2 regions of the Mesorhizobium sp. M0659 genome follow, and region 1 is predicted to be linked to the other one. Evidence: predicted binding sites of a transcription regulator. Region 1 holds the regulator's gene; the other holds the start of a gene.

Evidence for each region. The regulator PhoB, encoded in region 1, activates phosphate uptake and scavenging genes when phosphate is short. The targets are predictions, from matches to a motif close to TGTCATNNANCTGTCAT.
Region 2: the regulator PhoB is predicted to act here: its motif matches at 2,409-2,425, upstream of NKI31_RS09505 (ceramide glucosyltransferase).

The regions. Positions count from the first base shown of each region.
Region 1 covers NZ_JAMYPY010000003.1:370,844-386,418, forward strand. The annotation lists gene NKI31_RS07240 (DUF1328 domain-containing protein) at 129-296, shown strand; gene NKI31_RS07245 (sensor histidine kinase) at 457-1,491, shown strand; gene NKI31_RS07250 (hypothetical protein) at 1,621-1,797, shown strand; gene NKI31_RS07255 (hypothetical protein) at 1,940-2,266, shown strand; gene NKI31_RS07260 (YMGG-like glycine zipper-containing protein) at 2,350-2,592, shown strand; gene NKI31_RS07265 (CHASE domain-containing protein) at 2,632-4,278, opposite strand; gene NKI31_RS07270 (ATP-binding cassette domain-containing protein) at 4,435-5,232, opposite strand; gene NKI31_RS07275 (sugar ABC transporter permease) at 5,245-6,561, opposite strand; gene xylF (D-xylose ABC transporter substrate-binding protein) at 6,706-7,746, opposite strand; gene NKI31_RS07285 (ROK family protein) at 8,013-9,248, shown strand; gene phoB (phosphate regulon transcriptional regulator PhoB) at 9,279-9,968, opposite strand; gene phoU (phosphate signaling complex protein PhoU) at 9,985-10,689, opposite strand; gene pstB (phosphate ABC transporter ATP-binding protein PstB) at 10,731-11,555, opposite strand; gene pstA (phosphate ABC transporter permease PstA) at 11,573-12,889, opposite strand; gene pstC (phosphate ABC transporter permease subunit PstC) at 12,886-14,346, opposite strand; gene NKI31_RS07315 (substrate-binding domain-containing protein) at 14,443-15,471, opposite strand.
Region 2 covers NZ_JAMYPY010000004.1:383,954-399,528, reverse strand. The annotation lists gene NKI31_RS09510 (O-succinylhomoserine sulfhydrylase) at 1-1,144, shown strand, start outside; gene NKI31_RS09505 (ceramide glucosyltransferase) at 1,156-2,307, opposite strand; gene apaG (Co2+/Mg2+ efflux facilitator ApaG/CorD) at 2,531-2,923, shown strand; gene NKI31_RS09495 (Hsp33 family molecular chaperone) at 3,110-4,141, opposite strand; gene argF (ornithine carbamoyltransferase) at 4,250-5,161, opposite strand; gene NKI31_RS09485 (aspartate aminotransferase family protein) at 5,180-6,379, opposite strand; gene NKI31_RS09480 (GcrA family cell cycle regulator) at 6,738-7,256, shown strand; gene NKI31_RS09475 (magnesium and cobalt transport protein CorA) at 7,368-8,375, opposite strand; gene phoU (phosphate signaling complex protein PhoU) at 8,471-9,193, opposite strand; gene NKI31_RS09465 (ATP-binding protein) at 9,309-10,574, opposite strand; gene ppk2 (polyphosphate kinase 2) at 10,677-11,582, shown strand; gene NKI31_RS09455 (acyl-homoserine-lactone synthase) at 11,783-12,421, opposite strand; gene NKI31_RS09450 (helix-turn-helix transcriptional regulator) at 12,697-13,428, opposite strand; gene NKI31_RS09445 (ABC transporter substrate-binding protein) at 13,725-14,540, shown strand; gene NKI31_RS09440 (tellurite resistance TerB family protein) at 14,601-15,014, opposite strand; gene NKI31_RS09435 (lysine--tRNA ligase) at 15,171-15,575, shown strand, end outside.

The DNA.
Region 1 (15,575 bases):
CCGTATGGCGCTCACGCGCGCGAATCAATTCGCGTCCGGGCCTCTTCCAAAGACCTTCTTTTTCGGCAAATGGTGGAACAAACAGCAATCACTCACGTTCTTGATCCAGTATCGGAAGGAGACAGATCATGCTCTACTGGGCGCTCGTATTTCTCGTCGTGGCGATCATCGCCGGCGCGCTTGGTTTCGGCGGCATCGCCGGTACCTCGGCCGGTATCGCGCAAATATTGTTCTTCATCTTTCTCGCCTTCCTCGTCATCTCGCTTCTGGCCGGCCTGTTCAGACGGGCATCGTAGGAGCGGGCGAACACTGGAAGCCGCACCCCTCAAACGGTTTCCAGCCACCGCCGGGCGATGTCCTCCAACGGGACATCGTCCGGCGGACCTTTTCTGGGGACCTACTCAGGAACTGAGTCCAAGTGAATCGTTCGGTCCTGATCAGGTGGACAGGTGATTGATGCGTTCCATTGGCGGAGGCGAGAGCGGACAGGGCGACGAGGTGATCGCACTGCACCCGGCTGAAAGCGGAATGCAGCTTGGCCGGGCCTTGCTTCACGCTCTGCACAATGCCGGCATTTCCGTCCTCTATCAGGATCGTGAATTGAAGACTGTATGGGCCCGCAACATGCGTGCGCCGTGGGTTTCCGACACAGCCGACAGCAACGGCGCGTTGCCACCGGCGCAAGCTGAGCAAATCGCCGCCGCCAAAAGCAATGTGATCGCTTCCGGCAATCCGGAACGCCTTGAACTGAGTGTTCCCACCGGTGATGGCATGCGCTGGTTCCAGGTATGGGTCGATGCCGATCGGGGCAATCGCGGCGACGTGCAGGGCGTCGTCACCACGATGGTGGAAACCACCGAGCAGAAACGCCGCGAACAGACGCTGAAGACGCTGTTGCGCGAAGTCAGCCACCGCTCCAAGAACCTGTTGGCCATCATCCAAAGTATTGCCACCCAGACCGGCCGCTATTCCGAGACACCCGACGATTTCCTGAAGCGCTTTCGCGGCCGCCTGCAGTCACTGGCTTCCTCCCAGGATCTGGTAACGTCGTCGAACTGGCGGGGTGCAGCACTTCGCGAGCTTATCCGCGGCCAGGTCGTTCGCTACGGCGCCGATCCCGCGCAGAGCCTGCGCTTCAATGGCGTCAACCCCTACCTCAATCCCAACGCGGCCATTCATATTGGACTGGCAATGCACGAACTCGCCGTCAATTCATTCAGCTACGGCGCCCTGGCGCGGCCGGACGGCTTTGTCGAGGTAACCGCCGATCTGTCGAACGTCGCAGAGGCCGCAGACAAGCCGGCTTTGTCGCTGACCTGGGTCGAGGCCATTGTCGCCAATGATAACAGGCGCACCGAGAAACGCTTCGGCAGCGTTGCCCTCGAACGTGTCGTGCCGGCATCGCTGAACGGCACGGCGACGCTGGAGATCACCAGTGACCGCCTCGAATATCGCCTCGTCGTTCCGCACGGCAATTTCGAAACCGAATGAGCGGCGGGATTCCTTAACCGGCTGTTCACCATAAAATCCGATGCTGTGGTTCCCAGAGATTGCTGGATCTTGACCGATTCAACCGATGTTTCGGCCGCAGCCTGCAACGCGAGTATGGGAGGAATGATCATGACGGTTGCCGATATGAACAGGCTGGAGCAGGCCGCCCGGGTGTCGATGAGCGGCTTTCAGGATCCTGACGCTTCAGCCTCGCCTTTGCAGCACGCCTGGCATCCCTTGCTTCGCGTCGCCGCTGTCGCGCTCGTCGCCGCTGTTGTGCTGATCGTGGCGTCGCAATTGGTCTGAGCCAGATGCTCAGGTTCACGCTGCTCCCAAGCAGCCTGGCTCAGAAACTGTCCAGCTCGTAGCCGACCAATTATTAACGCCCCTTTCGGCACAGGAACTTTGACGGCTGTGGACCGTTCTTATGGCGAGAGGACGTGTCGCCGTGGAACACATCGCCGCTTTGCTTCTGGTAATTGGCTGTTCGAACAACATGACCGAATGCCGTGAACTGCCGGTGCCGGTCAGTGTTTTCGAAACCGCCGAAGCATGCACGGCAGAACGTCCATTCGCTGCCGGCGACGTGCAGGGTCAGGCCGAGCACGTCGTTGCCAAATGTCTTACGGTCGACCCCGCGCTGGAAGATGATTACGACCAGATCGTCTGGAACGTGCGCCCGGACGGCACCCTCGACGCGTCTTTGCAGATTTCCAGTGTCGTGGTCGCGTCGAACGCCACGCGCCGCGAAAAAGACTCTCTTAGCCAACAATAAGATCGAGCGGGCAAAGGCTGCTGTTTCGTGCTAAATAGCGGCTGGAGCTTACTAAAGTGAGGACAAAAGTGAGGAGAGATTCTATGCGGAAATTGATTATTGCCATGGTTGCGGTGGTCGCCGTCAGCGGCTGCAGCACGACCGAGCAGGATGTCGGTGTCGGCGCCGGTGTCGGTGCTTTGGCCGGCGGACTGATCGGCGGCGGCAAGGGTGCGCTGATCGGCGCAGCCGTTGGCGCCGGTTCCGGCCTGCTGGTGCGCAACCTGCGCAACGGCTATTGCCAGTATCGCGACAATCGCGGCCGGCTCTACACCGCTCGCTGCTGATCCGCTTCAAAAGCGTCAGACAATCGCGACGGAGACCGGTCAGCCGGTCTCCGTTTGTTTGACTGCATCAGGCTGCGGGATCCTGATTTCCACCGTAAGCCCATCGATGCGAAAATCTCGGGCAATCGTGCCGCGCAATTCGCGCGTGACATTGAGGTCGATCAGCTTGGTGCCGAAGCCGGTCTTCGCCGGCGCTTCGAGTTCCTTCTGCCCGGCCTCGCGCCAGTTCAGAACCAGCATCCGCTCGGACCCGCGCCCCTCGAACGACCAGTCGACCTTGAGCGCACCCACGGAATTGCCGGCCTCGCCATATTTCAGCGCATTCGTCGCCAGTTCGTGAAAGGTCAGGCCAAGCGCCTGCGTCGTCCTCTCGTCGAGCAGCACCTGAGGCCCTGACAATATCCCTTCCGGAAGCTCCTTGCCGAACACCTGGCCGAGCTCGATGCGCAGCAGGTCGCCAAGATCGGCCTTCTGCCAGCGCGAACGCGTCAGCATATCCTGGGAAGCCGCCATTGCCTGCAGGCGGGCTGAGAAGGAAGTTGAGAACTCCTTCACGTCGGTTGCTTGCGCTGCCGTCTGGCGCGCAATCGCCAGCACCCGCGTGATCGAATTCTTGATCCGATGCTTCATCTCCTGCAGCATCAAATCCTTTTCGAGCAGGCTTTTTTCCGTCGTTTCATGCAGCAGCGACTTGGCGTCGTAGGCGCGCTCCTGGTAGCGCGCCACCAACGCGATGGCCCCGGCCAGAAGCAGGCCGAACAGCCCGAGCATGACCGGAATGGCGCGCGAGGACGGTTGCGAAAATGCACTTGTCGGCCGAAACAGCACCGTCCACGGCCGACCGGCGACGATGATCTTGCGCGTCACCAACAGCCTGTCGCCAAAGCTCGCAACCGGCGGCGTTTCCGACTGGAACAGAAGATTGTCGGCGTCGGCCGTGCCGTCATAGACCGCGGTGTTGACCGGCAGCAAAGGCGTGCGGCTGAGCGCGGTCTGGAACAGGTCGCGGGCGCGGAAGGCCGCGTAGAGAAGGCCTGATGTCGATGATCTGGACGCATTGATACCATCCGGCGCGGTTTCGACATTGAGCCTGACGAAGACCAGGAAACCGGTAAAGGTCTGCGCCGCGCCAGTGTCCTGGCCGAGCTGGACCAGACCGCTTGCGTGCTGTGCGTCATCGGCCATCGCTTTTTCGATCGCCTCGCGCCGCACCGGCTCGGTGAACATGTCGTAGCCGATGGTGGATTCGTTGGCAGGGTCGAGCGGCTCGAACAGCACGACGGGCGTGCGCCATGGCTGTGTCGTGTCCGGATAGACCGTGTGGGCGGCGCCGCGGTCGCGCAACATGTCGCGCTCGACCGCCGCTTCGTCACCGGTCTTGGCCAGCCTGAGATAGCCGATGCCGCGCAGGCCGGCGAAATTGTTATCGACATCGAGGGCGCTGAAGAAGGCCTTGAATTCGCTACCTGAAATCTCGCCATTGCGGGCGTCGAACAGCGCCTGCGTCGAGCGCAGCAGTGACAGATGCAGATCGATACGGCTTTCGATGCGGTTGAGCGCGTCGTCGGCCGTCGCCTCGAACTTGATGCGCGCCGCTTCCTGGGTCGCGAAATAGGCGAAGCCCGCCATCGTCAGGCTGATCAGTGCAACGGCAATGAAGGCAAGGATCGGGAAAAACTTCTTCAACGCAGGCCCATGGACGGTTCGGGACCTTTATGGGCAAGTCGCCGCGGCAAGACAATGGCGCGGCCAAGCCATAATGACAGCTGGCATATCATGCATATTTAGCCGGCTTATCGATCTCGAGCATCAGTGAACATGACAGCTGACGATAGCGTGGTCTCAGGCCGCGATCTTCAGCGCACCCGGACCGGGAATGGCGCCGGGCGGGCACTTTCCCAGGATGATCATGCCGAGCACTTCGTCCTGCGTCACATCGGTGGTGAGCGCGGTGCCGACGACCTGGCCGTTCTTCATTACGCAGACCCGGTCGGCAAGCTCGAACACGTCGTGAATGTCGTGGCTGATCAGGAAAATGCCGATGCCGTCGGCCTTGAGCTGCTTTACCAGTTCGCCGACCTGCGCCGTCTCCTGCGGCCCAAGCGCGGCCGTCGGTTCGTCCATGATCAGGATGCGGGCGTTGAACAGGATGGCGCGTGCGATCGCCACCGACTGGCGCTGGCCGCCCGATAGCTTGATCACGGGCTCCTTGAAGCGCTGGAAGCGCGGATTGAGCCGGCCCATCACCTTGCGCGCCTCGGCCTCCATGGCGACATCGTCGAGTGTCCCCCACGCGGTCATCAGTTCGCGGCCGAGGAAGAGGTTGGCGGCAGCGTCGACATTGTCGGCCAGCGCAAGCGTCTGGTAGATCGTTTCGATGCCGTATTTCTTGGCGTCGCGCGGATTGGAGATCGAGGCCTCCTGGCCGTTGACCAAGATCTGGCCGGCATCGCGCTTGTAGGCGCCCGACAGGATCTTGATCAGCGTCGACTTACCGGCGCCGTTGTGGCCAAGCAGCGCCACCACTTCGCCCGGGAAAAGATCGATGGACGCATCGTCGACGGCGCGAATGCCACCGAACGCGATCGAGATGTTGCGCATGTCGATCAGTGGCGTACCGGTGGGAGCAGTTTTTTCCATAATCGTTCCTCCCTAGACGCGCTTGCGGTAGACGGTGTCGAGCCAGACAGCGATGACCAGGACAGCGCCAACGACAATGCTCTGCAGCGGCGAGTCGATGCCGAGCAGCACCATGCCGGATTGCAGCGACTGCATCAGTAGCGCGCCGAGCATGGCGCCCATCACCGTTCCGGCGCCGCCCGCGAGCGACGTGCCGCCGATGACAGCGGCCGCGATCACCAAAAGCTCGTCCAGTGTGCCCAGCGCATTGGTTGACGCATTGAGACGGGCCGACGAGATCGCCGCGCTGATTGCAGCCAGCACACCCATGATCATGAACACCTTCATGGTCACCCAGCGCGTGTTGATGCCGGCGAGTTCCGCTGCCTCCGGATTGCCCCCGATGGCGAAGACATAGCGGCCGAAACGCGTGCGCTTGGTGATGAACGTCATGATGATGCCGACAATCACCGCCATTAGCACCGGTATGGCGATGCCATGCGCGATGAACAGCCCGCCTTCGGGAACGGTGATGCCGTTCTGCTGTGCGTACTGGCGCACGATGCCGATCGGCCATGGATAGGAATTGGCGATCCACACGGCGCCGAGGATGGCCGCGCAAGTGACCACGCCAAGCAAGGTCTCGGCCCAGACGGGGCGCAGTGGAAAGCTGAAGCGCTTGCGCTGTGAGCGACCGTTGAGCAGCGCGAAGGCGACCGCCGCGCAGGCGACGATGCCGACGATCCAACTGGCAGCGGCGCCAATCGAGCCGCGTGGTCCGCCGCCCATCAGCTGGAAGGTGGCGTCGAGTGGCGCGACCGTGCGCCCGCTGGTGATGAGCCATGCCATGCCACGCCAGACCAGCAGGCCACCAAGCGTCACGATGAAGGCCGGAACCTGCATATAGGCGATGATGAAGCCCTGGAACGCGCCGATCAGCAGACCAAGCACCACGCCGGCGGCAAGCGCGACGACCCAGAGCCAGGGGTTTCCAAGCTGGAAGCCGATGACGCGAATCAGGAATTCGGCCTGTGCCACGCCCATGATCATGCCGATCACGCCTTCGACGGAGCCCACCGAAAGGTCGATGTTGCGCATGACGATGACCAGTACCATGCCGGTCGCCATGATCGCGACCGAGGACGTCTGCACCGACAGGTTCCAAAGATTGCGCGGCGTCAGGAAAAGCCCACCCGACAGGATATGTATGCCGACCCAGATGACCAGCAGCGCGCCGACCATGCCGAGCATGCGCGTGTCGAGCTCGGTCGCTTTCAGGAACCGGGCGACCGCGCCGAGTTCAGACGCTCGTGCCGTATCGGCCTGCGGATTTGAGGTCGTGTCGGTCATGATGTCCTCCAGCGGCTTGCCGTCTGGCGCGGATGCCGGACCACAGCCTAGAAGTTTGCCGCCGATGGCGGAAACACACAATTCTCGTAGAGAAAACGCCGCGGTTTCACCGCCGGGGCGCCTCATTTCTTCAAGTCGTCGAGATCAGTTGCAAGCCGCGACGCTGCCGGCGGCGACGCCCGTGCAGACTTCGTCCTTCTTGATCCAGCCGGCGTCGATGACGACGTTGAGGTTGTCCTTGGTGATCGCGACGGGGGTCAGGAACAGCGACTTGACGGTGTTGCCGCCAGGCGTGGTGAAGTCCTTGGCGCCGGCAATGTCGCCCGTCTTCTTGCCATCGGCAAGCTGCGAGGCGATCTCGGCGGCGTTCTTGCCGAGTTCGCGCGCGTCCTTCCACACCGACACCGTCTGCGTGCCGAGCGCGATGCGGTTCAGAGCGGCATGGTCGCCGTCCTGGCCCGAGACCGGAACCGTTCCGGCAAGGCCCTGCGCCGTCAGCGCGGCGACAACGCCGCCGGCGGTGCCGTCATTGGCCGCAACCACGGCATCGACCTTGTTGTCATTGGCGGTCAGGAACTGTTCCATGTTCTTCTGGGCGTTGGCCGGCAGCCAGCCATCGGTATAGGCCTCGCCGACATTCTTGATCTTGCCCGAGTCGATGGCTTCCTTGAGCACTTCCATCGAGCCCGAGAACAGGAAATCGGCATTCGGATCCGAGCCCGAGCCCTTGATGAAGACATAGTTGCCTTCGGGCTTCGCCTTGAACACTTCGCGGGCCTGCATGCGGCCGACTTCCTTGTTGTCGAAGGTCAGGTAGAAGACGTCCTTGTTCTCGATCAGGCGATCATAGCCGACGACCGGAATGCCTTCGTCCAGCGCCTTCTGCACCGCCGGGCCGATGGCCGAGGCGTCCTGCGCCAAGATGATCAGCGAGTTGGCGCCCTGCGAGATCAGGCTTTCGACGTCGGTCAGCTGCTTGCCGGGATTGGACTGCGCGTCGGCCGAAATGTACTTGTCGCCGGCGGCTTCGATCGCCGTTTTCATCGCCGCCTCGTCGGTCTTCCAGCGCTCTTCCTGGAAGTTCGACCACGACACGCCGATGACCTTGTCCTTCGCCTGCGCGACCGACATCAGCGCCAGCGACATGGCGACACCCGCCAGCATGGCGGCTGCAAATCTGTTCATTATAACCCTCCCTGCGCCGCCCACGGCGCGACAAAACCGGCCCGAAGGCCTGCACAAAGAGGCTCCATTTTTTCGAGCCTCGAAAAAATACTGGTTCAATGATAAGGCACTGTCAACATCGATTATGATGGATTCTGATGGCGTTGCCGAATTTTTTCGAGCTCCGCAATAAACAATGACAGGGCTGCCGGCGTCTGCCAATATTTGGCTGGTGCCGTCGAACGCCTTCACTATCATGAGGCGCGAGGAGGCCGGGAGGAAAACAAATGTCGGTTGGGATCCGCCACGACGATCTGCGCCGTCGCAACCGTGCGATGGTGATTTCGGCCGTGCGCCGGGCCGGCCAGCCGTCGCGGACCGAGATTGCGGCGACCACCGGCCTCAGCCATTCGACGATATCGGCAATCTCGTCTGATCTAATTCAAGAAGGCATCCTGATTGAAGGCAAGCCTGGCGAGACCGGCTCGCTGAAACGCGGCCGGCCGCAGGTCGGCCTTGGCCTCAACCCGGAAGCGGCGGCGGTCATGACCGTGGTGCTGTCGCTGAACTTCCTCTCCGTCACCGTCATCGACTATGCCGGCCAGGTGGTCGCGGAAGAACAGCGCCGGCTCGACACGCTGACCATGCCGCGCGACGAGCTGATCGGCGAATGCGTAGCAATCGTCGGGCGGCGTCTCGCGGACCCGGACCTCGATGTCCAGAGCATCGCCCGCATTGCCATGGGCATCCAGGGCATCACCGATTCGCAGGCGCGGGCCATGCTGTGGTCGCCAATCACGCCACTGACCGACATTGCCTTCGCCGACATGTTGGAAGCGGAATTCGGCATTCCTGCCACCATGGAGAACGACTGCAATATGATGGCGGTGGCCCTGCAATGGCGCCAGCCCGAGCGCTACTGCGACAATTTCATCGCGATCCTCTTGTCGCACGGCATCGGCATGGGGCTGGTGCTGAAAGGCGAACTGTTCACCGGCACCCATTCCTCGGGCGGCGAGTTCGGCCACATGATCCACCGTCCGGGCGGCGCGCTCTGCCGCTGCGGGCGGCGCGGCTGCGTCGAGGCCTATGCCGGAAACTACGCCATCTGGCGCAGCGCCAAAATGATGAGCGAAGATGCCGAGCCGGTCGATATCGGCGACGCTGATATGCGCGCACTCGCCGCGCGCGCCCGCGAAACCGATGGCCCGGAGCGCGAAGCCTATCGCAAGGCCGGTGAGGCGCTCGGCTTCGGCCTCGGCAGCCTGTTTGCGCTGATCGACCCGGCGCCTGTCGCCATGGTTGGCGTCAGCGCCGCCGCCTTCGACCTGATCGAGCCGGCATTGCGCGAAGCGATCGCCCAGACCGCCGGCGGCCAGCACTCGAAGTCGATCTCCTTCGACACCGAGCCCAACGAGCTGCCGCTGATCCGCGAAGGCTGTGCCATGCGCGCGCTCGGCTTCGTCGATCAGGAGATTTTCGCGCCGGGCATTCAGGCCAAATCCGGCAAGCATGTCGCCTGAATGGCCGGCAACGGCGCGACGCGCAGCATCCTAGTCTTCCCTGATCGCGTAGCCGGCGCCGCGAATGGTACGGATGACATCCGGCATGCGGCCGTTGTTGACCGCTTTGCGTAAGCGCCCGACATGGACGTCGACGGTTCGCTCGTCGATGTAGATCGTCTCGCCCCAGACATTGTCGAGCAGCTGGCTGCGCGAGAACACGCGGCCGGGATGGCGCATCATGAATTCGAGCAGCCGGAACTCGGTCGGTCCGAGCCTGATCTCGCTCTTCTTGCGGTAGACACGGTGCGACTCGCGGTCGAGCACGATGTCGCCGACCTTGAGCACGCTGGACAGCACTTCCGGCTTGGCCCGGCGCAGCAGCGCCTTCACGCGCGCCATGAACTCCGGCGTCGAGAATGGCTTGACCAGATAGTCGTCGGCACCGGTGGACAGGCCGCGCACGCGATCGCTTTCCTCACCGCGCGCGGTCAGCATGATGATCGGCAGCCGCTCGGTTTCGGGCCGCACTCTAAGCCGCCGGCAGAGCTCGATGCCGGAAACAGCGGGCACCATCCAGTCGAGCACCAGGAGATCGGGCACGTTTTCCTGCAGGCGGATCTCGGCCTCGTCGCCGCGTGTCACCACCTCGACGTGATAGCCTTCGGATTCGAGGTTGTAGCGGAGGAGCACGCCTAGCGGCTCCTCGTCCTCCACGACCATGATGCGTGGCGCGATCATAGGCAGTTCACCCTCATCAGGCCGGCGTGGCCATCGCCGTCTCGTCCTGCTTCGGACGATTGGCGGGCAATTGCTGGCCGGTCAGCACATAATACGCATTTTCGGCGATGTTGGTGACATGATCGCCGATGCGCTCAAGATTCTTGGCGCAGAACAAGAGATGCGTGCAGGCGGTGATGTTGCGAGGGTCTTCCATCATGTAGGTCAAGAGCTCACGAAACACGGACGTGTATTTGACGTCGATGCGCTCGTCGTCATTCCTGAGTTTTGCAAGCGCTGCCGCATCGGTGGCGGCATATTCCTCGACGACGCCTTGCACCTGGATCAGCACCAGTTGCGCCATGGCATCGATGGAGTGCGAGAGGTCGCGCGGCGTGACGCTCAAGCCCACGGTGCCGACGCGTTTGGCGATGTTCTTGGCGAGGTCGCCGATGCGCTCGAGGTCGCCCGCCATGCGGATCGAGCCGACCACGGCGCGCAGATCGTTGGCCATCGGCTGGCGCTTGGCGATCAGCGTGATGGCGCGGTCGTCCAGTTCGCGCTGGCGCGCATCCATGATGGCGTCGTCGGAAACGACACGCTGTGCCAGCGCATTGTCCGAATTGAGCAGCGCCCTGGTCGAGCCGCTGACCATCGAGCCTGCCAGATCGCCCATGTCACGGATCAGCTTGCTGATCTGCCCGAGCTCTTCATCGAAGGAGGCGACGGTATGTTCACCCATGATCTTGGTCCTCGTGCCTGAAAATTCACCCGCCGGACGGCTCAGCCGAAGCGGCCGGTAATGTAGTCCTGGGTGCGCTTGTGGTCGGGGTTGGTGAACATCTTGTCGGTGGCGCCCTCCTCGACGAGATAGCCGAGATGGAACATCGCTGTACGCTGCGACACGCGCGCCGCCTGCTGCATCGAGTGGGTGACGATGACGATCGTGTAGTTCTGGCGCAGTTCGTCGATCAGCTCCTCGACACGGGCGGTGGCGATCGGATCGAGCGCCGAGCAGGGCTCGTCCATCAGGATCACCTCCGGCGACACGGCGATGGCGCGCGCGATGCACAGGCGCTGCTGCTGGCCGCCGGACAGGCCGGTGCCGGGCTCCTGCAGGCGGTCCTTGACCTCGTTCCAGATCGCAGCCTTCTTCAGGCTCTGCTCGACGATCTGGTCCATGTCGGACTTGCGCTTGGCCAGCCCATGGATGCGCGGGCCGTAGGCGACGTTCTCGTAGATCGACTTCGGGAACGGGTTGGGTTTCTGGAACACCATGCCGACGCGGGCGCGCAGTTCGACGACATCGATGTTCTTGTCGTAGATGTCGTCTTCATCGAGCGTGATCTTGCCGGTCACCCGCGCCGAATCGATGGTGTCGTTCATGCGGTTGAGGCAGCGCAGGAAGGTCGACTTGCCGCAGCCGGACGGGCCGATCAGCGCCGTCACCTGGTTCTGGCGGACGTCGAGATTGACGTCGAACAACGCCTGCTTCTCGCCGTAGAAGACGCCGACCTTGTCGCCGCGCATCTTGATGACTTCGTTCGACTTGGCGTTCATTTTGTCGCCCACTGCATTCTCAAGGGACTGTTCGGTCATGATGTTCATACCAAATTGCCTTTTTTCTACCAGCGCCGCTCGAACCGGCGCCGGAGCACGATCGCGGTGATGTTCATGGCCATGAGGAAGACGAGCAGGATGATGATGGCGCCGGACATGCGCTCGACAAAAGCGCGCTCAGCCTCGTTTGCCCACATATAGATCTGAACCGGCAGCGCGGTCGCCGGATCGAAAGGCGTCGTCGGATAATCGGCGACGAAAGCGACCATGCCGATCAAGAGCAGCGGTGCTGTCTCGCCGAGCGCACGCGCCAGGCCGATGATGGTGCCGGTAAGGATGCCTGGGGCGGCAAGCGGCAGGATGTGATGGAACACCATCTGCATCTTGGAGGCGCCGAGACCTAGGGCCGCCGAGCGGATCGACGGCGGCACCGCGGCGAGGGCGGCGCGCGTGGCGATGATTATGGTCGGCAATGTCATCAAGGTCAGCACCAGGCCGCCGACGAAGGAAGCCGAGCGCGGCATGCCGAGGAAGTTGATGAACACGGCAAGGCCAAGCAGACCGAAGACGATCGACGGCACAGCCGCCAGATTGTTGATGTTGACTTCGATCAGGTCGGTGAAGCGGTTCTTCTTGGCGAACTCCTCCAGATAGATGGAGGCGGCGACGCCGATCGGCAGCGCCAGCAAAAGCACGATCACCATCATGTAGAACGAACCGATGATGGCCACGCCCATGCCCGACGTTTCGGGCCGGCTGGAGGCGCCATAGCTGAACAGGCCGGTGTTGAAATGCTCGGCCATCGCGCCATCGGCTTTGAGCTTGTTCATCCAGTCGATCTGCTGGTTGGATACCTTGCGGCGCGCTTCATCGACGCCGAGGTCGATCTGGCCCTTGAAGGCCGAGTCGAGGTTCGCGGCAGCCAGGATGTCGACGTCACGCGTCCTGCCGATCACCGACGGATCGGCGGAGACGATGTCGCGCAGCTGGACGCGGGCGCCTTCCGACAGGAAGCCCTTGAGCTTCAGCATCATCGGCTTGTTGGCCGGATCGATGCCGAGCTTGGCCACCAGCGCGTTTTCGGCGAGCTTGGGATAGTTCGCCTTGATCAGCACGGTAGGGTCGGTCGCGCGCTTGCCGGAGGGATCGATCACCTTCTCGTCGAAGGTGACCGGCAGCGTCACCGTCGTCTGCCAGAAGGCGGTGTAGCCTTTCGAGACGATGGTGATCAACATGATGGCCAGGAACGCCAGGCCCACCGAGATCGCAATCACGCCATAGATGCGGAACCGGCGTTCGGCGGCATAGCGCGCCTTCAGCCCGATGTCGCGGCGCGGACGCGCGACGGCGCCCGCCATCGTGTCCAGGGGGATGTCGGTCATTCGTACTGCTCCCGGTACTTGCGCACGATGTAGAGGGCGACGATGTTCATCACCAGCGTCAGCGCGAACAGCGTCAGGCCGAGCGCGAAGGCGACCAGCGTCTGCGGCGAGTTGAACTCGAGATCGCCGGTCAGCTGGTTGACGATCTTGACGGTGATGGTCGTCATCGCCTCGAACGGATTGGCCGTCAGATTGGCGGCGACGCCCGCCGCCAGCACGACGATCATCGTCTCGCCGATGGCGCGCGACGCCGTCAACAGGATGGCGCCGACGATGCCGGGCAGTGCCGCCGGCAGGATCACCCGCTTGATCGTCTCGGAGCGCGTGGCGCCGAGGCCGAGCGAGCCGTCACGCATTGCGCGCGGCACCGCGGTGATGATGTCGTCGGACAAAGAGGACACGACCGGGATCAGCATGACGCCCATCACCAGACCGGCGGTGAAGATGCTCTGGCCCTGGATGAAGGGCGAGCCGCCGGTGAGTGCCGCCGACAGGTCGCGCAGGAACGGTCCGAGCGTGACCACGGCGAAGATGCCGTAGACGATGGTCGGGATGCCGGCCAGCAGTTCAAGCGCCGGCTTGACCACCGAGCGCACACCGCGCGAGGCATATTCGGACATGTAGACCGCCGACATCAGCCCGACCGGCACTGCCACCAGAAGGGCGACGGCGGCGATATAGAGCGTGCCGGCAAGAAGCGGGATCAGGCCGAACTGACCCTGGCTGCCGCCGGAACCGGCGGCGGCGAAACGCGGATCCCACACCGTGCCGAAGAAGAAGCTCATCGGCGACACGCTCTCGAAGAAGGTGATGGTCTGGAACAGCATCGACAGCACGATGCCGACCGTGGTCAGGATGGCGATGGTCGAGGCCGCAAGCAGCCCCCACAGCATCAGCTTCTCGACGTTGTTGCGCGCCCTGGCGCGCGGCGCGATCTGCCTCAGCGCATAGAAGGCGCCGGCGACCGACAGCGCGAAGGTCAGCACGGCGCCGAACAGGCCGAGCCGGTCCTGGACCTGGTTCGCCTCGACCGCGATCGGGATCATATAGTCCTGTGTGTCGCTGGCCAGTGCCACGCCCTTGGCGGCGAGCAGCGGCTGCAATTCGGCGAAAGTAGCGGGAAGTGCGGTATCGCCATCGAGCCGGCGCAGGCCCTTGGCCAGGCTCTTCACCAGGCTGGCGTCGAGCGCTTCGCTGGCCACCTTTGTGTCGGCGGTGCGCTCGGGCAAAGCGGCATGGATGTGCCGGTCGAGATAGAAGGAAGAGCCGATATCCCAGACGGCGAGCAGCAGGACGGCAGGCAGGACCGCGAGCAGAAAGGCCCACCAGCCATGATAATGCGCGCGCGAATGCGGCTTGACCTTGCCGGTATCCTGCGCCGCTGCGCGCTGGCGGCCGATCACAAAAGCGACCACGCCTATGGCGATGACTATGGCGAGTACGAGCAAGGACGACATCACCCACCCCAGGGAAAATTCAGATCGCCGCCACCGTTGCGGCAAGCGGCGAAATCAGGGCGCGGATTTGGTCCGCGCCCTGATCCGGTCGGTTGATTACATCGTCTTTCCGGCGGCGAAGGCGTCGCGCTGGCCCTGACGTTCGGCGTCGGGAGCGGAAACCAGGCCGTACTGGGCGAGCGGGCTTTCCGGGCCGATCATCTGGTCATCAAGGAAGAACTCGACATATTCCTTGAGGCCGGGAACGACGCCCAGATGCGCCTTCTTGACGTAGAAGAACAACGGCCGCGACACGGGGTACGTGCCATCGGCGATGGTCTGCGTCGAAGGCACGATGCCTTCCACGGTAGCGACCTTCAGCTTGTCGGCATTGTTCTCGTAGAAGGCGAGGCCGAACACGCCAACGCCGGTCTTGTTGGAGTCGATGCGGGCCAGCGTCTCGGTGTAGTCGCCATCGATGTCGACAGCCTTGCCGTCCTTGCGGATGGCGATGCAGGTCTTGCCGATTTCCTTGTCGTCGGCGATGCCGGCAGCCTTCAAAGCGGCCTTGTCGCAGCCGGCGTCGAGCAGCTTGGTCTCGAACACTTCACGGGTGCCGTGCTTCTCACCCGGGATATAGGCGGCGATATCCCAGTCGGGCAGCTTCGGATTGACCTGGTTCCACTTGGTGTTCGGGTTGTCGACCAGCTTGCCGTCGACCACCAGCTTGGCGGCGAGCGCCTTGTAGATGTCGGCGGGAACCAGCGCCCAGTCCGGACCCTTGATGTCGGTGGCAAAGACGATGCCGTCATAGCCGATGCGGACTTCCTGGACGTCCTTGACGCCGGCGTCGGCGCAGGACTTCAGCTCGTCCTTCTTGATCGGGCGCGAGGAGTTGGCGATATCGATCGTGTCTTCGCCGACGCCCTTGCAGAACTCCTTGATGCCGGCGCCGCTGCCGCCGGACTCGACCACCGGGGTCTTGAAGTTGGTGAAGGTTTCGCCGAACTGCTCGGCGACGATCTTGGCGTAAGGCAGCACGGTCGACGAACCGGCGACCTGGATCTGGTCACGCGCAGCGGCGACACCGGACGATGCGGCGAACGCTACCGCCACGGCCGATGCCGTAACGAGGAATTTCTTCATGTGGCCTGCTCCTGTTCGGAAGATGGTCTCTTGGCGCCCTCTTCAAACCGGCGCCCGCTGAGGCCAATAGCCTTCGATTATTACAGTCGCATGACAGTTTCGTG
Region 2 (15,575 bases), on a different contig from region 1:
CGGGGGAACGCTGCGTTCCCAGTTCGGCGAGACGTCAGAAGCGATGTATCTCACTCAAGGCTATGTCTACGAGACGGCGCAGGCTGCCGAGGCCCGTTTCAAGGGCGAGGAGCCGGGCTTCATCTATTCGCGCTATGCCAACCCTACCGTCGACATGTTCGAAAAGCGCATGTGCGCGCTGGAGGGTGCCGAAGATGCCCGCGCCACGGCGTCGGGCATGGCTGCGGTGACGGCAGCGCTGCTGTGCAGCGCCAAGGCCGGCGACCATATCGTTGCGGCGCGCGCGCTGTTCGGCTCCTGCCGCTGGGTGGTCGAGACGCTGGCGCCGAAATACGGCATCGAGGCAACGCTGGTCGACGGCACCGACATCGTCAACTGGGAAAAGGCGGTGCGGCCGAACACGAAACTGTTCTTCCTGGAAAGCCCGACCAATCCGACGCTGGAAGTGGTCGACATCGCAGCGGTGGCGGCGCTAGCCACCTCGATCGGCGCCAGGCTGATCGTCGACAATGTCTTTGCCACGCCCTTGCAGCAGAAGCCCTTGCAGCTCGGCGGCCATATCGTCGTCTACTCCGCGACCAAGCACATTGACGGCCAGGGACGCTGTCTTGGCGGCATCATCCTGTCGGACAAGAAATGGATCGACGAGAATTTGCACGACTATTTCCGCCACACCGGCCCGAGCCTGTCGCCGTTCAACGCATGGACGCTGCTCAAGGGCCTGGAGACGCTGCCGGTTCGGGTGCGCCAGCAGACGGGAAGCGCGGCCAAGATCGCGGATTTCCTGGCAGGACGGCCGGAAATCGCCCGCGTCATCTATCCCGGCCGCGCCGACCACCCGCAGGCCGACATCGTCAAGAAGCAGATGATGGGCGGATCGACGCTGATCTGCCTCGACGTCAAGGGCGGCAAGCAGGCGGCCTTCGCCTTGCAGAACGCGCTCGACATCGTGCTGATCTCCAACAATCTCGGCGACGCCAAGAGCCTGATCACCCATCCGGCGACCACCACGCACAAGAACCTCAGCGACGAAGCTCGCGCCGAGCTTGGCATCGGGCCGGGAACGCTCAGGCTGTCGGTCGGTCTTGAGGATACGGACGATCTGCTGGAGGACGTTGCGCAGGCGCTGAAGGCAGCCGGGTAGGCCGCGAGGCGTCACGCTCCCGACGAAACCTCTTCCAGTTCGGCCGTCTTGGTGCCGATGGTCATAGTGTTGCCGCGCCAGTCGACGGCGCCGCTCAGCCAGCCGCGCGCCCAGATGGCGGGAAGCATCACGTCGCGGACCATCATCGCCGGGACCATGCGCAGCGACAGGCGCCAGCCCTTGGCCGCAGCCAGCGCGCATTCGGGAATGTAGGCAGCCGCCAGTACGGCAAGCGCCGTGCCCGGCAGGCTGATGCCGGCACTTGCTGCCGCCACCAGCGCCAACGCCAACGGCACGGCGACGCCGGTCAGGATCTCGGGCGCGAAAAACAGCGGGAAAGTGACGCGGCGCAACCGCGCCCAGCGCGCCTGACGCGACCAGATGTCGACAAGTCGGCGCTGCCCCAGTGGTTGCTCGAAAGGCGAGGCAACGAGATCGACGCGCAGGCCCAGTCCGTTGACCAGCTTGGTTGCAGCAGCATCCTCGGCGATCTCGGCGGCCAGCGCGCGGATACCGCCATTGGTATCGAGCATCGGCTTGTTCCACAGCATGCTCTTGCCCTGGGCAAAGCCGAGGCCAAGCGCCTCGCCGGCATATTGCCAGCGCGCCTGCAGCGTGTTGAGGAACGCACATTCGACCTCGGCCCAGAAGCCATCCGGCCGCGAGCCGATCGGCGTCGAGCAGATAAGCCCGGTATTGGTCCGCCAGGCCGCCATCAGGTGCTGGACGTAATCCCTAGGCATCAGCACGTTGGAATCCGCCAGAATAACCCAATGATTGCGCGCCGCTTCCCAGCCCTTGACGCAGTTGTTGAGCTTCGGGTTGCTGCTGACGCGGTCGTCGCCGATCAGCAGCCGGGCCGGCACGTTGGGAAACAGGACGATCGCCCTGTTTATCAGTTTGACGACGGGATCGTCGGCGTGAGCGACGCAGAAGATCAGTTCGTAGCGCGGCCAGTCGAGCGAGAAGGCTCGCTGCAGCGTCTCTTGTGTGAACGGCTCCACGCCGCGCGACGGCACGACGATCGAGACCGGCGGCTGCTCGTTGGACGGCGGAGGGATGAGACGGCGCGCTTTCAGCTTCGACGATGCAAGCAGGATGCTGGCGAGATTGGAAAGAAGCAAAGCGGAGGAAGCGAAGGCGGCTGTGAGAGCTGGTTCCATCGAGATCTGGTCACTCCGGAAAGGCCGCTCGCGGCTGCTTTGTCAGTCGACAGATGGGCGTTGAGTCGCCGGCAAGGTTTTGCGCACACCAACATTGTCATGTGTCACTTAAATGACATTGTTTGTCGGCACCTGCGCTTTGAGGCTGGCAGGACATGCCGCTCTGCGCGTATCAAACCGCATGGCGCGACAAATGTTCCTTGCCGCGCAACCGGAGCAGCCCATGTATCGCGCCGTCACGCGCAACATCGAAGTGCAGGTCAGACCGTTCTACCTGGAGGACCGCTCGGACCCGGCGGAGAACCGTTATGTCTGGGGCTACCAGGTGACGATCGACAACCAGTCGGACGATTTCGTGCAGCTTATGTCGCGTTACTGGCACATCACCGACGGCAGCGGCCGGGTCGAGGAAGTGCGTGGCGCCGGCGTGGTCGGCGACCAGCCTGAGCTCAATCCCGGCGACAGCTATCAATACACGTCAGGCTGCCCGCTCTCGACGCCGTCCGGCTTCATGGTCGGCCACTACACCATGCGCAACAAAAAGGGCGAGACGTTCGACGTCGCTATTCCGGCGTTTTCGCTGGATCTGCCGGGGACCCGACGGACGGTGAATTAGGGGTTTTCTCCCCGTCACTATACGGGGAGAAATGCCCGGCAGGGCAATGAGGGGCAGCGCCAGACTCATGAGGTTATCTTCCACGCACATGACCTAGGCTATGCGCGGCCATTCACCAAAGTTCGCGCTGCCCCTCATCCGCCCTTCGGGTACCTTCTCCCCGTGAACGGGGAGAAGGAAGAGATGCTACTGAGCTGCAAACTCCGCCGGGTCGAAGTCGTACTGCTTCGAGCAGAACTCGCAGGCGACGTGGATGCCGCCATCTTCGGTGCTGTCCTTGATCTCCTGCGCGGAAAACCCCTCGAGGATGCCGCGTATCTTGTCCCTTGAGCAGGAACATTGGTCGGCGACCGGCACGCCGCCGAAGACGCGCACGCCATGTTCGTGGAACAGCCTGTAGAGCAGCCGCTCGGCGCCGATGGTCGGGTCGATCAGCTCGGTCGGCTCGATGGTGCCGAGCAGCGCCACCAGCTCGCGCCACGAATTGTCGGCCGGCTCCTGCGTCACGTCACGCGGATCGCCGTCGCCGCCCGAAATGTCGGGCACGCGCATGCGCTCGGGCGACTGCGGCAGGAACTGCGCCAGGATACCGCCGGCGCGCCACTGCTCGCGCGCACCGCCGGGGCCGGGCGTCAGCAGCTTGGCCACCGACAGCCTGAGGTCGGTCGGGATCTGCTCCGACTGGCGGAAATAGGTGCGCGCGGCGTCTTCCAGCGTCTCGCCGTCGAGCTGGACGATGCCCTGATAGCGCTGCGTGTGTGCGCCCTGGTCGATGGTCAGCGCCAAAACGCCGCTGCCCAGCAGCGTCTGCTGCGAGGCCTGGCCTGCGGCCACCAGGGCCTCCAGCCGGTCGGCGTCGAAACGCGCATAGGCGCGCAATGCCGAAGGCGTGGAGAAATCCGCGACCAGCATGTCGACCGGCCCGTCGGTGCGGGTCTGCAGGATGAACTTGCCTTCGAATTTGAGCGAGGTGCCGAGCAGCACCGTCAGCACACAGGCTTCCGCGAGCAGGCGGGCGACCGGCTCGGGATAGTCGTGACGGTTGAGGATGGCGTCGAGCATCGGCCCGAGTTGCACGGTGCGGCCGCGCACGTCGAGCGGGCCGACCTCGAAGGGTACGACATGATCGTCGCCGGCATAGCCGAACTCGCCGAGTTTGGGGTGATGTTCAGTCACTTGATGCGTTTCCAACATGACAAAGCTCCAGGGCGCGGCCATGCGGCCCGGAGGGGTGCATGCGTCCAAACGCGCTTGATTTGCGTGATGCGGCGCAAATAGGCATCACGCCGCCCCGGATCAAGCGCTTGGAGATCAAGCGCCTGGAGATCAAGCGCCCAGACACCAGGCCAAAACCGCCTTCTGGGCGTGAAGCCGGTTCTCGGCTTCGTCGAAGACCACCGAATGCGGACCGTCGATGACCTCGTCGGTCACTTCCTCGCCGCGGTGCGCCGGCAGGCAGTGCATGAACAGGGCGTCGGACTTGGCCCTCGCCATCAGCGCCGCATTGACCTGATAGGGCGAGAAGACATTATGGCCGCGGGCGCGGTGTTCCTGGCCCATCGACACCCAGCAGTCGGTGACGATGCAGTCGGCCTGGTCGACGGCCTCTTCGGGCGAGCGGGTGAAGTGCAGCTTGCCGCCATTGGTCTTCGACCAGTCGATGTGCTTCTGCGCCGGCTCGCTGCCTTCCGGCACTGCGACGTTCAGGTTGAAGCGGAACCGCGCCGAGGCCTCGAGCAGCGAATGCAGCACGTTGTTGCCGTCGCCGGTCCAGGCGATGGTCTTGCCGGCAACCGGACCGCGATGCTCCTCGAAGGTCATGATGTCGGCCATCAGCTGACAGGGATGGGTGTCGTCGGTCAGCCCGTTGATGACCGGAATCGTGGCATTCTCGGTCAGCTCGAGCAGCCGCTCATGCGACGTGGTGCGGATCATGATGGCGTCGACATAGCGCGACAGCACCTTGGCGGTGTCGGCAATGGTCTCGGAGCGGCCGAGCTGCATTTCGGTGCCGGTCAGCATGATGGTCTCGCCGCCGAGCTGTCGCATGCCAACGTCGAAGGACACGCGCGTGCGCGTCGACGGCTTGTCGAAGATCATGGCCAGCACCTTGCCTTCGAGCGGTTTGGTCCGTTCGCCGGCCTTGAGGCGCGCCTTGCGCACCACCGCATCGTCCAGCATCAGGCGCAGATCGCCTTCGGAAACGGCGGAAAGATCGGTGAAATGGCGAAGGCTCATCGGGAATGGTTCTCGGGATTACTTCGCGGCGGCCGCGGCGATGGCGTCGGTCAGGCCCTTGGCGCCGGCGCGGATGCGATCGAGCGCTTCGCCAATCTCGGCGTCGGTGACGGTCAGCGGCGGCAGCAGACGAATGACGTTGTCGCCGGCCGGCACCGCCAGCAGATGCTGGTCGCGCAGCGCCATGTTGACCTTGGTGTTGGGCATGGCGCATTTCAGGCCAAGCATCAGGCCGCTGCCCCTGATGCCTTCGATGACATCGGGAAATTCGTCGGCGACCGCCGCCAGGCCCTGCTTCATCAGCAATGCCTTGCGCTGGACGTCTTCGAGGAAGCCGTCTTCCAGCACGACGTCGAGCACAGCGTTGCCGACCGCCATGGCCAGCGGATTGCCGCCGAAAGTGGTGCCATGCACGCCAGCCGTCATGCCGACGACAGCGTCGTCGGTGGCGAGGCACGCGCCCATCGGGAAGCCGCCGCCAATGCCCTTGGCAATCGCCATGATGTCGGGCGTCACGCCGGTCCATTCATGCGCGAACAGCTTTCCGGTGCGACCGATACCGCACTGGACCTCATCGAAGATCAGCAGCAGGCCATGCTGGTCGCAGAGCTGCCGCAGCCGCTTCAAGGATTGCGTCGGCACCGGGCGGATGCCGCCCTCGCCCTGTACCGGTTCGATCAGGATCGCGGCGGTCTCTGGTGTGATCGCCTTCTCGGCGGCGTCGATGTCGTCGAAGCCGACCTGGTCGAAGCCTTCGACCTTGGGGCCGAAGCCTTCGAGATATTTGTACTGGCCGCCGGCGGCGATGGTCGCCAGCGTGCGGCCGTGGAAGGCGCCTTCGAAGGTAATGACCCGGAAGCGCTCGGGATGGCCCTTGACGAACTGGTAGCGCCGCGCCGTCTTGATCGCGCATTCGAGCGCCTCGGCGCCAGAATTGGTGAAGAACACCTTGTCGGCGAAGGTGGCGTCAGCCAGCCGCTCGCCGAGCCGGGCCTGCCCCGGGATCTCGTAGAGATTGGAGACGTGCCAGAGCTTGGCCGCCTGTTCGGTCAGCGCCGAGACCAGATGCGGATGGCTGTGGCCCAGCGAATTGACCGCGATGCCGCCAGCGAAATCGAGATATCGCTCGCCCTTGTCGGTAACCAGCCAGGTGCCTTCGCCATGGTCGAAGGCCAAAGGGGCGCGGGCAAAGGTCTCGTAAAGCGCCGAACCGCTCATTATATGCGTCTCCGGTACCGGAAAAATCAAAAAAGCCGCCAAAGCGGCGGCCTTTGCGGCTTATCGTGTTTTTCGGCCATGAAGTCAACGAAAACGTCGCGCAGAGGCGCGCGGCAAGCTCCCGACGAGACGCCGGCTCATAAGCGACCGGGCAAGTTGGGGAAAACCTAAAAAACCGATTCGTGTTGCACCTGGGACTCTTGTCACCGAGTCAACACATGAGGTAATTGTAGTCGGGAAATAACTAGATTTCGTGCGGCGGACCTAATCACCTAATATATGTGGTGTCTGCCCCGGCAAAGATTGCCGGGTCGGGAATGGATTCCGGCTGCCGCACACTTAGCAGGAGCGCGGTCTCATGAACTGGACTGACGAGCGGGTCGAACTTCTCAGGAAACTGTGGTCGGAGGGCTTGAGCGCAAGCCAGATCGCCGCACAACTCGGCGGGGTCAGCCGCAACGCGGTCATCGGCAAGGTGCACCGGCTGAAGCTGTCGGGCCGCGGACGCTCGACCGCGACGCCGGCGCGTCAGAAGAAGACAACGCAGGGATCTTCGATCCAGAAATCGGTGCCTCGCGCCGCAACCACGCAGCGCCATGTCACGACGTCGATCGGGGCGAACGCGCTGCAGGCGCAGTTCGACGCCGAGCCAGTGGCGCGCCACTACATCCGCCCGGTCGAAAACGTCGTCGTGCCGATCTCGCGGCATCTGCAGCTCACCGATCTCACCGAGCGCACCTGCAAATGGCCGAATGGCGACCCGCTGTCGGAAGACTTCAACTTCTGCGGCAACGAGGCGGCCGAAACCGGACCTTACTGCAAGTACCACGCAAGGGTGGCGTTCCAGCCGGCTTCAGAGCGGCGCAGAAGCCGGTAGTTAGGAATAGGGATTGGGGACTGGGCAGTAGGGAATGGGGTAGCGCTCGTGAGGCGCTACCTTATTCTGCCTACTGCCTACTGCCTACTGCCTACTGCCTACTGCCTACCATCACAGCCACCCACTCTTCCGAAATCGCCAATACAAAAACGAGCAGATCAGCGCGATCGAGACCAATACGACGGGATAGCCGTATTGCATCTTCAGTTCCGGCATGTCGTCGAAATTCATGCCGTAAATGCCGGCGAGCGCCGTCGGCACCGCCAGGATCGCGGCCCATGAGGCCAGCTTCTTGGTGTTCGCGGTTTCCTGGCTCTGGCCGACCAGCAGGCTGGCTTCGAAAGCGAAGGCCAGAACCTCGCGCAGGCTGTCGATCTTTTCCTGCACGGTGCGGATATGGTCGGTGACATCGCGAAACAGCGGATGCATGGCGGTATGGATCTGCGGCAGGTCGGCGCTGGTTAGCCGGCGGCAGACCTCGACCAGCGGCAGCGCCGCATTGCGCAGGCGCAACAGATCGCGGCGCAGCATGTAGAGCCGCTCGATGTCGGGACCGGTCATCGGCTTCAGCAGCACCCTGTCCTCGATCGCCTCGACCTCGTCCTCGATCTGCTCGAGCACCGGCATGTAGTTGTCGACGATGAAGTCGAGAATGGCGTAGAGGACGAAATCCTCGCCCTTGGCCAGTGAGTGCGGACAGCTTTCCCAGTGCTGGCGCACGGCGGCGTATGAGGTCGATGGACCATGCCTGACGCTGACGATATAGCCTGAGCCGACGAACAGATGCGTCTCGCCGAAGGTGACGCGTCCGTCGATCAGCTGTGCAGTGCGGGCAACGATGAACAGCGCATCGCCATATTGCTCGATCTTCGGCCGCTGGTGCGGATGTTCGGCGTCTTCGATCGCCAGTTCGTGCAGATGAAATTGCGCCTTGACGCGCAGCAGAAGCTCGCGGTCGGGTTCGAGCAGCCCGATCCAGACGACATGGCCCGACTTCTTGGCCCATTCGCCGGCTTCCTCGATCGGTATGTCGGCGATGCGCTTGCCGGCGGTGTAGACGCTCGACGCGATGATGCCGGACGATGCCGGCGCCGGCTTGAACTCTCGGACATATTCCATCGCAGCCTCCTGAGCGCCTGGCCTTGGCCAGGAACCGAGACGCTAACATCCGGGCAGTTTAGCGCAATATGATTAAGCGTTCGAGGGGCGCGCGATCACTTCACCGGCAGCGCCGGCAGGGCAACCTTGTCGGTCTTGTCGCCCTTGGGACGCTCGGCCGGCAACTGCTCGCCGGTGACGATGTAGTAGATCGTCTCGGCAATGTTGGTGGCGTGGTCGCCGATGCGCTCGATGTTCTTGGCGCAAAACAGCAGATGCGTGCACGGCGTGATGTTGCGCGGATCTTCCATCATGTAGGTCAAAAGCTCGCGAAACAGCGAGGTGTACATGGCGTCGATCTGGTCGTCGCGGTCGCGAACGAAGCCTATTTTCTCGACCGAGCGCGAGGCATAGACGTCGAGCACTTCCTTGAGCTGGGTCAAAGCGAGTTCGGCCAGCGCCTCGAGGCCACGAAACAGGCTGGTCGGCTGGCGGCCGTCAATGACGCTGACCACCCGCTTGGCGACGTTCTTGCCGAGGTCGCCGACCCGTTCGAGGTCGGCCGAAATGCGGATGGCGCCGACGATCTCGCGCAGATCCGTCGCCATGGGCTGGCGCTTGGCGATGATGACGATGGCTTTGTCGTCGATTTCGCGCTGGCCATCGTCAAGCACGATGTCGTCACGAATGACCTTCTGGGCGAGGCCGGGATCGGCATTGACCAGCGCCTGGATCGCCTGCTCGACCATGCGCTCGGCATGGCCGCCCATCGCAGCGATGCGCTTCGCCAGGTATTTCAGCTCTTCGTCATAGGCGCTGACAATGTGTACGGACTGCATGGGCGAAATGCCTTCCTTAAATCTTTGGCCTTTTGAGTCGTTTTCCTCGACCCTGTGCTGATACGCTAGCCGGATGACAGAAAGAAGAAACAGGCAGTAAGCAGATAGTACCGCCTCAGCCTGCCGGCAAATGGACCGTGAACGCCGCGCCCTTGCCAACTTCCGACTTGATCGAAAGCCGGGCGTTGTGGCGCGTCAGAATATGCTTGACGATGGACAGGCCAAGACCGGTGCCTTTCTGGGTGCGGCTGCTCTCCACGTCGACGCGATAGAAGCGCTCGGTAATGCGCGGTATGTGCTCTTCCGGGATGCCCGGGCCATAGTCCCTGATGGTTACATCGATGCCCGGTTCCGGGCCGGCCTCGCCCCGCGCGATCGACACCGTGACGCGTCCGCCAGGCTGGCCGTATTTGCAGGCGTTTTCCAAGAGATTCTCGAACACCTGGAACAGCTCGTCGCGGTCTCCGGGCACGTCGAGCGGCCCCTCGGCGTAGTCGCGGTCGATGACGACGCCGTTCTCGCTGGCGAGCGGGCCTAGTGAATCGATGACGCTGTCGATGGTCTGGCGCAGATCGACCTGGGTTCCCGGCCTCAGGTAAGGCTTCATTTCAAGCCTCGACAGCGACAGGAGATCGTCGATGAGGCGCGCCATGCGGCCGGTCTGGTTCTGCATGATCTGCAGGAACTGCTCGCGCGCCGCCGGATCGTTGCGGGCCGGGCCGCGCAACGTCTCGATGAAGCCCGAGATTGAAGCAAGCGGGGTGCGCAACTCGTGGCTGGCATTGGCTATGAAGTCAGCGCGCATGCGGTCGATGCGGCGCGTCTCACTCTGGTCCTTGAATACCAGCACATAGAGATCGGTGGCGTGGCCGACCGAGGACGCGCTGACCCGGTAGGCCCGTTCCACCGGCAGCTTCTCGGTGTAGTCGACGGCATCGGAGGCGACGGTTCCCGACAGCACGCCGTCCAGCAAGGCCTGCATTTCCGGCGCGCGGAATTTTAGCGACAGCGACAGGCCGGGCGCGATGCCGCCAAAGGCGGCATAGGCGGCGGCATTGGCGTGGACGATGGTGGCGGTGCGGTCGAAGATGATCAGCGGATCGGCAACGGCAGCCGCAAGATATTCGCCGGAAAGCCGCTGCAGCCCGCTCGCCTCGACCGTGGTAATGGTCTCAGCAGACCGGCTGGCGCCACCGGTTGGCAGAAGCGCGGCGGCCAGCAGCACGGTCAACGCAGCCAGGACGACATAGGCGGAGATACCGGCAAACCCATAAACGGCCATGATGGCGATCGCACCGGCGGCAAGCAGCCATCGGCTGTTCCACAGCCGGCCGGCGACGGCCTGCCCCGTGGTTGTCCGCTCTGCGCCGGTGTCAGCCATTCGTGCTTTCCGTGCTTCTGCGCCGGTCCCGCCGAAACTTCCGCTGGACCGGGTTTGAGGCCCCCCATAGCATGAGTCCGCAAGCTGGAAAGGTTCGTCTCGATGAAAAAAGCCAAGGAAAGTCCCGCCGCAGAGCCGGCAAAGGGGCCGCTGAAGATCAAGGTGGACGGCAAGGAGCGGGAGTTCGACATCGAAAACCCCGAGCTTCCCAGCTGGATCGAGGACCACAAACTGACCGCAGGCGACTACCCCTACGACAAGAAAATGAAGAGCGAGGAGTATGACGAGACGCTGGAGCGGCTGCAGATCGAACTGGTCAAGGCGCAGGCCTGGCTGCAGGCGACCGGCAGCAGAGTGATGTCGCTGTTCGAGGGGCGCGATGCCGCCGGCAAGGGCGGCACCATCTCGGTGCTGCGCCAGTATCTCAATCCTCGAACCGCGCGCAACGTGGCGCTGACCAAGCCGACCCCAACCGAAGTCGGGCAATGGTACTACCAGCGCTACGTCGCCCATTTCCCGACATCGGGCGAATTCGTCACCTTCGACCGGTCCTGGTACAACCGCGGCGGCGTCGAGCCGGTGATGGGCTTCTGCACACCGGAACAGCATGCAAAATTCCTCGACGAGACGCCGCATTTCGAGCGGATGATCTCCAATGAGGGCATCTATTTCTTCAAATTCTGGCTCAACATCGGCCGCGAGACCCAGCTCGAACGGTTTCACGACCGCCGCTGGTCGCCGCTGAAGAACTGGAAGTTCTCGCCGATCGATATTGCCGGCATCACCAAATGGGACGACTACACCAAGGCGCGCGACCAGATGGTCGAGCGCACGCACAAACAGTTCGCGCCCTGGATCATCGTGCGGGCCAATGACAAGCGACGCTCGCGGCTGGCCGTCATGCGGCGCATCCTGTTGTCACTGCCCTATGATGGGCGCGATCTCGACGCCATCGGCAAGGAAGATAAGAAGATCGTCGGCGAAGGGCCGTCGTTTCTCGAGAAGTAGAGACTGGCCTCGTAGGCAGAGGCTGAAATTACAGAGCCCACCCCCACACGGAGGTGGGCTCTGTGGCCATTGTCTAAAGCGCATCGCATTTGAACGGATTCACGCGACGCGCTTTAGGTCTTTGTTTCATGCATGTCGTTCTCTCAAAACCGGGGCCACTTTGAGCGACATGCATTAAAGCGCGTCGGGTGAAGACAGTCTCACGACGCCTGCCGCATGCCGAGCATGTGGGGGGTGCCCCTGGCCAACACCGGGGCGTGATGGTTGCGGCGCGAACGCACGACATCCAGCGTATGCTCGTTGAAGGTCAGCAGTGTGGCGACGACCTGCTGGTTGCCATAGGTGCGCTGGTAACCGAGCGGCGTCGCCAGGAAGTGCAACTGCAGCGTCCGCAGCACCCACACCGGCTCGACCTCGATAATGACCTGATCGACATTGCGAGCAAGGCCCCATTCGACGAAGCCGGCGATCAGTTCGGTGCCGACCGTAGACACGCCGCGCTTGCCATCGCGAAAGCCTGGCGCCACCGCGTAACGGGTTAGCTCCCAGACATTCGGTCCCGAAGGGCGCTTTCCCTCGCAGAGTTCCGGCATCACATCGCTAAGGAGATGCGGCCGTGTGGTCGGCAGCATCCGATGATAGCCTGCAAGCTCGCCATTGCGTATGACAAGGTGGTGTTCGGCCTCATCATGGTCGAATTGATCGATTTCGAGGCCGTCCGGGCGATCGAGATCGGTCCACCGCATCTCATCGACGAAGACCTTGTAACGCAGGCGATGGACGGCCTCCCATAGGTCGGGACGTTCCATCAGTTGTTGAGTGGTAAGGGAAAATAGCATTAGCCGTCTCCTGGGCTTAAGAGGAAGATACGGCCGGGCTTTCCCGAAAAAATTGCGCGAAGGTGTTGGCAAGGATTTCCAGGCTGCCACAGCCGACATGGCTAATATAGCTGCGCCTAAACGCCTCCGCGATGGCGTGCGCCCTGTTGGCGACGCCGAGTCTGCTTTTGGCGTTAAGAAAGCATTAGCCGTCTCAAGAGGACGACAGGGGCCGGTCTTTTCTGAAGATATGACGCCAACAATGCGCCCATAAATTTCGGGCCGCCAGAACCGGCCTAGCTGATATAGCCGTGCCTGACTGCTTCGGCGACTGCCTGCACACGGTTGGCGGCGCCTAGTTTGCTCTTGGCGTTGAGAAGGTGTTTCTCAGAGGTATGCTCCGAGATGCCGAGGATCTGCGAAATCTCCCACTCGGATTTTCCGACCGCCGCCCATTGCAGGCATTCGCGCTCGCGCGGCGTCAATTCAATGTGATCGATAGATTTGCCGGCCGTCGTTTGAAGCTGCATGGCGCGGCCGATGGCATAGGTAGAGGCCAGCGAGACCATTGCGAATTCGGCTTCGGACAGTTCGACCGCCTCACCGCCCAGCGAGACCAGCGCGATCTGGCCTTCGAGCGTGATCAGCGGGAAGGCGAGGCCGTCACGCAGCTTGAACTGGCGGGCGTCGCGCATTACCTCGGCGCTGCTCTTGTCGGCGGGCATGCTTTGAACGGCATCGCGCCATTGGAATGGCGCCCGAAACTGCTTCAAATGGCTGACGACCGGATCGTGGTCGACGTAGTTGCGCGATAAGTAACGCTCCAGCCATTCGCTAGGCCAATCGCAGAGCAGCACATGGTCCTTCGTCTGGCTGCTTGGTGTACCGGGCTGCGGCACCGTTGCGGCTATCAGGGCCGTCAATCCGAAATTCGAGGTGACACTAAGTAGCTGCTCGCACACCGCAGCCGATGTGTCGGCATGCTGCACCCGGTCAATATATTCAAGTGTCCGGTCAAAATAACCCATCGCAACATCTACCCCATGTTGCCTACCGCTCTTGAGACCGATGCTACGTGCCTGCCCCGCACTTAGCCATCAACCCCGGATTGCAAAGCCACATCCTTAGCTTTTCTAACGCCAGCGACCGCCAACCCCAGGCCGACTCTGTGCGGCTATTTGCAACCTCGCCAAAGCATAACCCGAAATTTGCCCTTTGAAATCAAAAACAATTGTGCCTGCGCCGTTTTCGTATCACAAGCCAACGGCCAAGACGGGCGGAGTTTTTTGTGACATCACGCTGGATAACCATCGCCTTGCTGTCGATGCTGATCGGAGTGCAGCCGTTTGCCGGCGCTGTGCGGGCAGCGGAACCGCAGGTGCCGGTGCTTTGGGATGCCAAGGAGCGGCTGCCGAAGCCGGACCTTTCGGCGCTGCCGAGGCTCAGGTTCCTCACCACAACCGATTTCCCGCCCTTCAATTTTCTCGACGGCACGGGCCGACTGTCCGGCTTCCACATCGACCTGGCGCGGGCGATTTGCGCCGAACTCGACATCGCCGACAAATGCCAGATCCAGGCGCTGCCCTGGGCCGAACTCGACGACGCGTTGCAGAAGGGCGAAGGCGAGGCGATCATCGCCGGCATCGCCGCCACGCCGGAGACGCGGGCGAAGTACAGCTTTTCGCGCTCCTATCTACAGTTTCCGGCGCGCTTCATCATGCCGAAGACCAAGGCCTTCGCCGAGCCGATCCTCGACAAATTGCGCTCGAAGCGGGTCGGCGTGCTGGCCGGCTCGGCGCATGAAAAGATGCTGCGCGATTATTTCGGCACCGTGCAGATCATCCGCTTCGACCGGCCGGAAGACCTCTACAGCGACTTGAAGAGCGCCAAGATGGATGCCGCCTTCGGCGACGGCATGCGCTTTTCCTTCTGGCTGGGCGGCACGGACGCCGCCGGTTGCTGCCGCTTCGCCGGTGGACCCTACCTGGCGCCGGAATATCTGGGGTCCGGCATGACCATTGCCACCCGGGCCAGCGACCCAGCGCTGGCCGCAGCCATGGACTACGCGCTGCAGGAGATATCGGTGAAAGGCACCTTCGCCGAATTCTACCTGCGCTATTTCCCGGTCAGTTTCTTCTGATCCGGTTCTCGGTCCAGCTTTTTCTGATCCGGCCCCGGTCAGCTTCCTCTACGGGCTGGATCAGGTCAGCGTGCGCAGGCGGGCCTTCGCCCCGCGCGCGATGGCCGCGGCGGTCAGCGTGTCGAGATCGAGCTCACGCCGGATCAACTGCAGCACCCGCAATTCCTCCATGCGCATTTCGAGATCGACGGCGGCAACTTCGAAGGCGACGGCATAAGCGGTGTCGTGCAGCCGTTCGGGCAAAGTCTCGGCGACACGCTCGAGCACGCCTTCCAATCCATCCTTTTCATGCAGCATCTTCTGGCAGTCCTGCGCAATGGCGATCAGCCTGTCCTGCTTGAAATCCTCGAACACCGGCCAGCTGCGGACGACGTCGCCGATGCGCGCCAGTTCGATATCGGTCATGTCGCGATCGGAAGCCGAGGTGATGACCATCAGGTAGATCAGGGCTTCATGGGTGGACGGCAACGGCATTCAAAACTCCTTGATAGTGATGGTCGAAGGTAGGGACGCTACGGCGCCGTCGCAACGAAAACGCCTGATATCGTTGACGCTCCGCCCTGTCGCGCCTAGAGACCCGGTTGAAAAATCTTACCAGCCGCGAAAGCCGGCCATGACTGGAACTTTGACATGACGGGATCAAACATCGCCGATCTCAACCCCGAAATGCTTGCGGCAGCCGCCGAAAGCAAGGCCTGGCCGTTCGAGGAAGCCAAAAAGATTATCGAGCGCTACAAAGGCGCCGACTTTCCCGAGACCGTCCTGTTCGAGACCGGCTACGGTCCGTCGGGTCTGCCGCATATCGGCACGTTCGGCGAGGTCGCGCGCACCTCGATGGTGCGCCATGCCTTTCACGTGCTGACCGGGAACAAGGTCAAGACCAAGCTGCTCTGCTTCTCCGACGACATGGACGGCATGCGCAAGATCCCCGACAATGTGCCGGATCGCGCAGCCCTCGAGCCTTATCTTCATATGCCGCTTTCGTCGGTGCCCAATCCGTTCGGCGGCGACTATGCGAGCTTTGCCGACCACAAC